Regions from separate parts of the Glutamicibacter nicotianae genome, predicted to be linked through region 2. Evidence: riboswitches for the same ligand, from Rfam matches in the RefSeq annotation. Region 2 holds a riboswitch; each other region holds the start of a gene.
The links. A riboswitch is a leader RNA that binds a small molecule or an ion and turns the genes downstream of it on or off. The one in region 2 is predicted to bind S-adenosylmethionine.
Positions count from the first base shown of each region.

Region 1: another riboswitch for S-adenosylmethionine. It lies ahead of JOE62_RS01125 (flavin reductase family protein); the one in region 2 lies ahead of JOE62_RS04340 (hypothetical protein).
Region 3: another riboswitch for S-adenosylmethionine. It lies ahead of JOE62_RS02650 (acyl-CoA dehydrogenase family protein); the one in region 2 lies ahead of JOE62_RS04340 (hypothetical protein).

Region 1 is NZ_JAFBCH010000001.1:216,834-220,103, forward strand. Features, by position in the region: gene dnaB (replicative DNA helicase) at 1-67, opposite strand, end outside; gene JOE62_RS01125 (flavin reductase family protein) at 924-1,424, opposite strand; SAM riboswitch class IV at 1,519-1,636, opposite strand; gene JOE62_RS01130 (long-chain-fatty-acid--CoA ligase) at 2,013-3,270, shown strand, end outside.
Region 2 is NZ_JAFBCH010000001.1:859,333-862,602, reverse strand. Features, by position in the region: gene JOE62_RS04350 (cupin domain-containing protein) at 129-695, opposite strand; gene JOE62_RS04345 (DinB family protein) at 827-1,414, shown strand; SAM riboswitch class IV at 1,482-1,595, shown strand; gene JOE62_RS04340 (hypothetical protein) at 1,611-1,877, shown strand; gene JOE62_RS04335 (VIT1/CCC1 transporter family protein) at 1,932-3,035, shown strand; gene JOE62_RS04330 (LOG family protein) at 3,101-3,270, opposite strand, start outside.
Region 3 is NZ_JAFBCH010000001.1:520,344-523,613, forward strand. Features, by position in the region: gene JOE62_RS02640 (aliphatic sulfonate ABC transporter substrate-binding protein) at 1-473, opposite strand, end outside; gene JOE62_RS02645 (ABC transporter ATP-binding protein) at 558-1,373, opposite strand; SAM riboswitch class I at 1,379-1,481, opposite strand; SAM riboswitch class I at 1,749-1,840, shown strand; gene JOE62_RS02650 (acyl-CoA dehydrogenase family protein) at 1,856-3,187, shown strand; gene JOE62_RS02655 (LLM class flavin-dependent oxidoreductase) at 3,246-3,270, shown strand, end outside.

The DNA of each region.
Region 1 (3,270 bases), 640 kb from region 2:
CGATATCCTGTGGCGGCTTGCGCCCTGCGTCGGATTCCCGTCCTTCGTAAACCGGCTCAGCACTCATTGCAGACACTTCCATCCCCTATTGACCCGCTGGGAAAATTCTCCTTGCCCTCATGGCAACGCTTCATCATGTCAGTCGATACGGACATTTAGCTGTAAAGCGCCTGTGGATATTTCTCTCCCGAAGCCAACACTAGGGCTGTTATTAACAGGCGTAAACCTCATTATCCACAGAATATGTGGATAACACACCGCTACCTGTGGACTCACCTGTTCACAGTCTGGGGAGAACCCTGTGGATTACCCCGCTCTATACACCGGTAACATCGATTGACTAGTCTGTTTGTATTTTCACACTTGTGGAAAGAAAGTTTATTCATTGAAGGTCACGCCAACCACATCGAGGTTATCAACACCCACAATCGCCCAGTTTCCGGGGTTTTCGCTCCTTTGTTCACATTTCCCCACACTTCATCCACAGTTTTGTGGATAACACTGTGGATACTGTTAATTTTGCAAAACCCTTAGTCACCACGGATTAATGTTCGCTATCAAGGCTCCGAGCCCGAAGTAGTTCACAACCAACAAGAATTTCACCGCTCAGGGCCGTGGATAACTTGATGTCGCCGAGGTGGCGTTGCGTGAATTTGAAGCCGTAACTGGGCTCTTGGCCCACTGCCACCGATTTACCCCGGCAATCAGCTGCAGTGGAAGTGCAATTACACGTCGAACTTGCCCGCAGTGCATGGGCTGCATGTAGTCCATGGTTGCTGCCGGGGTGCCCGGAGATCAACAGGCATCGCGCCTAATTTTCCGATTGGCACAGGGATCAAGTGATTCCGCAGGCCTCGAAATCAAAAAAGCTTCGGCCAGATCGATATGTTGATCTGGCCGAAGCTATGGAAGTTCAGAAGAGCTTAGACGAGCTCGGGGACCGGCAGTGAATGGAAGCGCGAATCGTGGAAGATCTGCGGCGAGTGCTTCGAGATGCGGTGCCCGTGGACTTCCATCAAGATCACCCAGTGATCCCCCGCTTCGACCTCGTTGTAAATCGAGGTTTCCAGCCACAGCGTGGAGTCGTTAATGAACAGTGCGCCCTGTTCCGAGGAATAGGTGTCGATCCCGCGGAATCGGTCGCCGTTCTTCGACGCGATCTGAGCACACACTCCTTCATTGCGTTCGCTGAGCACCGAAACGCCGATGCGGCCAGCGTTGCGCAGCTTTGGCCACGTATTCGAGGATTTCTGCACGGCGAACATCACCAGTGCTGGCTCGAGGGAAACACCCACGGTAAATGACGAAGCCACAATGCCGGTTTTCTCGCCATCCAGTTCTGCACAGAGGGCGGCTACGCCTGACGGATGCTGAGCGAAAACCTTGCGCAAGGTCAACGGGTCAAGTTCAAGATTCAATGACATGGCTCGATTCCTTCGGGTCTTGCCCACCGCGCAATAATCCGCACGCCGGAGCTTCTTGATTCTCGAAGCCGCCAGCGTTGGAGTTCAGCGCCGTGTGCGGTACTTGTTCCAGCACGTTTTTGCGTGGAACCGAATCCTCACCTGGAGCACCCCACTACCGTTGAGAGGGTTGCCGATCAGCAAGCCAGGGCTTATAGCTGATGCTCTTGATTCTGCTTAAAACAATATGGGTGATTACGAAGCAGCGTCAAACATTTTGCTTCGCAAATCGCAATATTCAACGAAACGTTCGATCCAATGCCTTGAAATGAACCTTTTAGCAGTCTTTTATTCGCCAAATCCACCTTGCCCGAGACCTTCGACGCAACTTTCATTACGGACCTTCTCCGGTCACGTTGCAGCGGAAGACCCGGCTCTACCCGTGGAACCGGAGGCCTGTCGCGAATTCACTACCGCTCACCGCAATGAAACTTGGTTTCTCCGCATGACGCTGAGGTTCATGGCACTATCGATCATGGAGTGCGTTGAGTCACACTCCCTCTTATTGTTCTCCGTAACCATCGCTGACGATTGAGGAATAGCCACACCATGGTAGAGATTCAGGCAAACCATTCAGAACTGACCCCGCTGCGTTTCCTTGAGCGCACAACCGAGGCCTATCCGAAGAAGACCGCCGTCATCCATGGAACTCGCAGCTACACCTACGCGGAACTCGAAGCACGCGTGCACCGCTTTGCCCAGGCGCTGAAGGCGCGCATTGAACCGGGCGACCGCGTGGCCGTGCTGGCACCGAATACTCCCGAAATGCTCATGGCGCATTACGCCGTGCCGCTGGCTGGCGGCGTCCTCATTGCCCTGAATACCCGCCTTTCGGCCCACGAGCTGCAGTACATCATTGATCATTCGGCTGCCAAGCTGATGCTTGCCGACACCGAGCTGCTGGAGCATACGAAGACCCTGCGCCGGGAGAACCCGACGCTGGAAGCGCTCATTGAAATCACCGATGACCAGTACTCCGGACCGCGTCCCGAAGTGCAAGTCGACGCCACCTTGGACGAGTTGCTGGCAGAAGCCTCGGATGAGAAGCTTCCCTATGCCATTGCCGACGAGCGGGCGCCGATCACTCTCAACTACACGTCAGGCACCACCGGCAAGCCGAAGGGCGTGCTCTACTCGCACCGCGGCAGCTACCTGAATTCCTTGGGCGAAGCTCACCACCAGGGCTTCACCGCCAAAACCCGCTACCTGTGGACCCTGCCGATGTTCCACTGCAACGGATGGTGCACCCCATGGGCCGTCACCGCAGCGGGCGGAACCCACCTGTGCCTGCGCGGCGTGCGCGAGAATGCGGTCTGGGACGCCATCGAGAATCTTGGGACCACCCACCTGTGCGGCGCCCCGACCGTCTGCTCCATCATCGCCGACTCAGCCCGTGCCCATCAGCTTGATACGCCATTGCGGATCACCACCGCAGGCGCTCCCCCGTCCCCGGCCATCATCTCCAAGCTGCAGAATCTGGGCATCGAAGTAGTCCACGTGTACGGCCTGACCGAAGTCTATGGGCCGTACACGGTGTGCGAATATCAGGATAAGTGGGATGAGCTCGATGGGCCGGCCCGGGCAGCGAAGCTCGCCCGCCAGGGCGTTGGCATGATCACTGCCGAGTCCGCGCGCATTGTCGACGAGAACATGGACGATGTCCCCGCGGACGGGCAGACCATGGGCGAAATCGTACTGCGCGGCAATAACGTCATGATCGGCTACTACCGCGACGAAGCCGCCACCGCCCAAGCTTTCCATGGCGGCTGGTTCCACACCGGCGACCTCGGCGTCATGCACCCGGACG
Region 2 (3,270 bases):
CCATCGCCAATCGTTCCGAGCGCCCGGAACAACGCATCGTTCCTAGAATACGCCGTTGCCCACCCCGCCAGCGAACACGCAGCCGCATCGCGCCGAGCGTGCCGCCGCAGCGGGCGCAGGGGTTGGGCTCAGCAGAGGATCAGCGTCCAGGTCACCACGGCCGGCTCATCGGAAGGGTTCTGCCAGCTATGCGGCTCGCGGCCCGGGAAGGTTACGGTGTCGCCCGCCTCAAGCTCCAATCGCTGGTCGGGCAGGATCAGGATGAATTCTCCGGCGATCACGTGCAGCACTTCCAGCTCGCAATCCATCGAATACAGTTCCGCTTCGCCAGTGCCCCTCGGCGCAATCTCGGCGCGGATCATCTGCAGCCGCTTTTCGCTGCGCGGGGTCACCAGCTGCTCGGTGATCCCGTCGCCGCCCAGTGAAACCCGCGGTGCCTGGTCCAGGCGGACCAGTTTCGTTTCCGGGACTTCGAAAAGCGTGCCGACCTCGATGCCCAGCACCTCGCACAGGCGCAGCAGAGTCGCCACCGAGGGGCTGGTCAGGTCGCGTTCCACACGCGAGAGAAAGCCCTTGGTCAGCCCGGAGAGCTCTGCGACCTGGTCAATGGTCATGCGCTGGGTCTGCCGCACCCCGCGCAGCCGCGCACCGATGTTGATCGCAGCACCGGTTGGTTCAACTGGCAAGGTTTTCATCGTTTGGCTCCATCAACGTCGTGTCCGGCAGCGGCATCCGCGGCGGCTTCACCGCCTGCGGGGCAAGTTTACCAATGGTAAACACGCGATGTCCCCTACCGCGGGCCGGCCGCGATCATTAGACTCTGTCCATGGACAGCACCAAGGACAAGCTCTGCGGGTACCTGAATGAGGCGCGCGAGAATGCGATCTTCAAGGCCGAGGGCCTGGCCGAGCAGCTGGCACGCACCCCGCTCACCCCTACCGGCACCCACATCCTGGGCGTGCTGCACCATCTGGTGATCAACGAATACGAGTATTTCGGCACCTGCCTGCGGCGCGAGGCCAACGACGCCTATGTCCGCGAGTTCATCTCCCCGCATGATCCCGACGCTGATTTCCTTCCGCCTGCAGAGATGGACGGGCTGCAGCTGATAGGCCTGTACCGCAAGGCCATCGCCTTCGCGGACGAGGGCATCGCCGCCTTGTACCTGGATTCTGCAGTGCACGTCCCGTGGTGGGGGCCGGCGGGGCATACCACCTTGGACCATCTGCTCATCCATGCGCTGGCCGAGACCTCCCGGCATGCAGGGCAGCTGGATATCATCCGCGAACAGCTCGACGGCCGCGCCGGCTGGACCGCGACGCTGGATTTGCTGCCCGACTACACCGCGGCGCAGTGGGCAGATCATCGCCAGAAGCTGCATCGGCTGGCCGATTCCCTGGCCCCGGAGAACTGACCGGAAGTCATATTACGCAGTACGGCTTCATCTGGCGCCGCATGCGGCGGTACGCTCAGAATTGTTGCTTCACGAGACGCGGCGCCAAGCTCCGACTGGCCGCGCACCAACCCCAAGTTCATGGGTGGTTCGGATGAGGAAGCGGTCCGCGCATCAATTGGTGCACGGGCAAGAGCTCGCCAGAGAGTTAATATCCATGGCCATCCCGATCCTTCCCATCATCGACCGCCAGACCGGCCAGGTGCAGTTCACCGCTGAGGGCCGCTGGTGCACCCGCTACGTTGCGGACCCGCTCAGGCTCGAACGCCTCATCACCCGCTGCTCCCGCCGTCCGGCCTTCGACCCGGACACCTCCGAATTGCTGCTGGTGGTGCCGGAAGCAGGGAATCCGGCAGGCAGACGCCATGCATTTAGCCTTGCCAAATTCCCAAGTCCAGGGGCGCTGGCTAAAGTGGAAAGCTGAGCCGATCCACGGGTTTCCATGGGAAACTCCACGTTCAAGGAGAGCCTTTTCGAGATGCCACAGCACCCAAGCGCCGAACCGACCAAAGCGCAGATCCAGCGATGGCGCAAGTATCTCGCCGATGAAGTCGCCGAGGGCGCCATCTACCGGGCCCTGGCGGAAAAGAAGACCGGGCAGGAACGGCAAATCCTGCTGGGCCTGGCCGAAGCCGAAGCACGCCACGAATCCCACTGGCGCACGTTGCTCGGCGAGCATGCCAAGGAAGTCCGACCGTCGCTGCGCCGCACCATGCTGCGCTTCCTCGCCCTGCACTTCGGGTCGGTGTTCGTGCTGGCCATGGCCCAGCGCTCAGAGAGCAGCTCCCCCTACCGCAACGACAAGGACGCCACCGCGCAGATGGCTGCCGACGAGCAGGTCCACGAGGAAGTCGTCCGGGCCCTGGCCACAGCAGGACGCGCACGGCTGTCGGGCAACTTCCGCGCCGCGGTCTTCGGCGCCAACGACGGGCTGGTATCCAACCTGGCATTGATCATGGGCATCGGCGCCACCGGCGTTTCTTCGACCTTCGTGCTGTTCTCCGGCATTGCCGGCTTGCTGGCCGGAGCGCTGTCCATGGCGGCCGGCGAATATGTTTCGGTGCGTTCCCAACGCGAGCTGCTGACCGCCTCGCGGCCCACCCAGGTCACGCTGACCGCAGCCCCGAACCTGGATCTGGACGCCAACGAGCTGGTGCTGATCTACAAGGCCCGCGGCATGAGCGACGAGGACGCCGAGCACCGGGCCGCCGAACGCATGGGCCTGTTCACCTGCGACTGCAACCCTGATTTCTCGCTGAACCCGGAAGGCCGCGGCGACGAGCTCGAGAAGGAGCACCAGGAGCTGGGCTCGGCCACCGGGGCGGCCGCCACCTCATTCCTGCTCTTCGCTTCCGGCGCGGTGGTGCCGATCCTGCCCTACATCTTCGGCCTCTCCGGCCTGGCCGCGATCATCGTGTCGGTGGTGCTGGTGGGCCTCGCCCTGATGATCACCGGCGGCATCGTGGGCCTGCTCTCCGGAGCCTCCCCGTTCAAGCGCGGCTTGCGCCAGCTGGCCATCGGCTGGGGCGCTGCGGCCGTCACCTACTGCCTGGGCCTGATCTTCGACGTCAGCGTCAGCTAATACTCCGCTTGGCATCGAAAATGCCGGGACAGCTTCGGCTGTCCCGGCATTTTCGATGCCCCGGACTAGTTGTCCTTTGCCGGCCGGGTGCGCCGCCGCAGGGTTTCCATGGACTGGATGAACGCCAGTGCTTCCTCGGCGGTGTCCACCAGGGCGATCTTCTGCTCCATCACGCGTTCCTTGGCCAGGGCCTGGAGCAGCGGCCACGCCGGAAGGTCATTTCTCCAGTAGTCGC
Region 3 (3,270 bases), 340 kb from region 2:
AGCAGGAAGAAGTATGGATCGGTGCCCTTGGTGGCCGCCACGGTCTTCCCTGCCAGGTCTTCAACGGATTCGATCTTTGAATCCTTGTCCACTACCAGGGCTGCCCATTCCGGCTGGGAGTACAGGGCGACGGTCTTGATTGGTGCACCGTTGGAACGGTTCAGCAACGCTGCTGAACCGGCGGTGGAACCGACGTCAATCGCACCGGCGCGAAGCGCCTCATTGGCCTTGTTGGAACCTGCGGACTGGATCCACTCGACGTCAACGCCCTGTTCCTTGGCGGCCGCATCCAGCCACCCCTTTTCCTTGAGCACCAGGCTCAGCGGGTTGTACGTGGCAAAGTCGATGGACAAGGTCTGATCACCGGAGTCGGCAGTAGCGTTTTCGCCAGCGCAGCCGGTCAGGGCAACTGCGCCCATGAGCAAAGCGGCGGCGGACAGAGCGGTGCGGCGGGAGAAGCGGTTCAAGAGCATGGAGAATCCTAGAATTATGCGTGCAAGCGGATGGACGATAGGGCAAAGAGTAAGGATCGCCGAGGATCCAATGCGTTCCCTGGATTAATGGTTGGTTGGATCGACGCCGAGCAGGCGCAGCAGGTGCAGGCGATCGGCAACGAACTTCTCGTCCGTGTGCCGGCGTGGTTGCCCGGCGGAGATCGCTAGGTCTTCGATGACACCAGCCGCGCCGTTCCCGGTGCTGCGTCCCAAGACGATAACGCGGTCAGCCAAGGTCAAGGCCTCGTCCACGTCATGGGTCACCATGAGTACCGTGGTGGGGAATGATGCGTGAATTGAGAGCAGCAAATCCTGCATCTTCAGGCGGGTCAGGGCATCGAGTGCGCCGAAGGGCTCATCGAGAAGCAATACGCCCGGGCGGCGGGCCAGCGCGCGAGCCAGCGAAACACGCTGGGCCATGCCGCCGGAAATCTCCCGCGGGCGCAGGCTGGCTGCATGGCTCAGCCCGGTCAGCTCGATCAGCTCATCAATCAGCGCGTCGCCAGAGGCCTTCTCGGTTCCTGGGGCCAGACCCAGCGCAATGTTCTCGCGCACCGATCGCCACGGAAGCAGGCGTGGTTCCTGGAAAGCAACGGCACATAGCTCGTTGATGCCGTTGACCTCGTGGGTGCCTGTGCGGATGTCTCCGGTGGAGGGGTGGTCCAACCCGGAGACCGAGCGCAGCAGCGTGGATTTTCCGCAGCCGCTGGCGCCTAGGATCGCGACGACTTGGCCGGCTGGAATGTGCAAGTTGATGTCGGCCAGCACGGTGCGGCTTTCCTTCTTTGTGGTGAAGGTCCGCGACACGTTGCTGAATTGGACGTCCAGTGCGGTTGAGGTGGTTGAAGTTGCCTCGGGCGCTGCAATGGTAAGAGCCATATCAATCTCCATCGGTCCTGGCGGTAGCACCGGCCTGCGGAGGTGGAGCTCCGAAGGTGGTTGCTGCGGCGTCAAAGAGCCAGATCTCTCGGCCGCTCGGGATGGTTACCCCTCTATTACAGCGAGTCGAACGATTTAGACGCAAATCTTGCGTAACATGAAAAAATGTTCGATATGTGCGTCACATTGCCCAGAAATTTCGTTATTTATTTTACCTAGGGCCGGTTTGATCGACAGCAGACCAATCCTTGCAACTCATCTTCGATGGGACGGGGATTAGGCTGTGGGATTTGAGCATAGGCCCTTCCAAATCTGAGGCGAAATATGACTTCGCGGCTTGGAAGCGCCGGATTATTACCGTTACAAATGAATCACGACCCATCCAGAGCGGCTGAGAGATCTGGCTCCACGACGCCGCAGCAACCACCCGAAGAGCGGGACGGTGCTACTGCCAGGACCGATGGAAAGAATTGAGAACCCTGATGCCTATTGGCGAATCACCGAATGCCCCAGGGCTGGACTTCAACCAGCTCAGCGATCCTTCGCAAGCCAGCGCTCTGGAACTGGACGAGTTCGAGGAGCAGCTGCCCACGCGGCAGCTGCTGAAGATCACTCCCGGTCCCGGCGCGGATGAGCAGTACAACCGGCTGGCCGAAATCTTCCGCCCGGTCTTCGCTCAGATCGCCGCGACCGCCAAGGACCGCGACCTGAACCGTGTGCTTCCCTTCGAGCAGGTAGGCCTGCTGAACCGCGAGCGCTTCGGCGCGCTGCGCCTTCCCGTGGCCGACGGCGGCTACGGTGCGCGGCTGGTGGATGTCTTCCGCCTGCTCATCGAGCTCTCCGAGGCCGACTCCCATGTCGGCCAGCTGTGGCGCGCGCATATCGCTTTTGTCGAGAATGTGCTGGCACTGGAAGACGAGGCGCTGCGCAAGAAGTGGGTGGCCCGCATCGCCGCCGGGCAGATTGTCGGCAACGCCTACACCGAGCGCGGCGGCAACGCCCTGGGCACCTTGAATACGAAGGCCAGCTTCGTGGACGGGCGCTGGGTAGTCGACGGCGAGAAGTACTACTGCACCGGCACCATCTTTGCCGACTGGACCACTGTTGCGGTGGCCCACCCTGAGCTTGCCGGACGCCAGATCGCGGTGGTGTCCACCCAGCGCAGCGGCGTCAAGATCCTCGATGACTGGGACGGATTCGGCCAGGGCCTGACCGGAACCGGTACCACCGAATTCCATCAGGTCCCGGTGGACTGCTTCATGCCGCAGCAGCGCAATGACTCCGAAGCGGCGATCTTCCAGCTGGTGCTCATGTCCGTGCAGGCAGGCATCGCCCGCGCCGCGCTGAACGACCTGCGCAGCGCGGTGCAGGCACGCACCCGCATCTTCACCACCGGAACCGGGGTGCCGGTATACCAGGAACCCCAGGTCCTGCAGCTGGTGGGGGAGGTGTCCGCGGAATCCTCCGCCGCCGACTCGGTGGTGATCGGCGCGGTGCTCGAAGTCGAGGCGGCCCTGGGTGATCCGGGACTGAACGACGAGGAACGCTACGCGGTCTGCGAGCTGGCAGCCAACCGTGCGCAAACCGTGGTGCAGCCGCTGGCCATCGGCGTAACGAGCAAGCTCTTCGACGGGCTGGGGGCCTCGTCCACCAGGAGCGGCTGCAACCTTGACCGGCACTGGCGCAATGCGCGCACCATCGCCACGCACAACCCGGCGATCTACAAGGCGCGCATCGTCGGGGACTACGAGATCAACGGCGTCCAGCCGCAGCGGCTGTCCGTCACCGGCGAAGATTCGACCCAGCGGGCCTGAGAGCCCGCGTCGCAAACCGGGAACTTTCCATGAATATCGACCTTATGGGGGCAAAGGCATGAGCGAGAACAAGCGCGAGATCC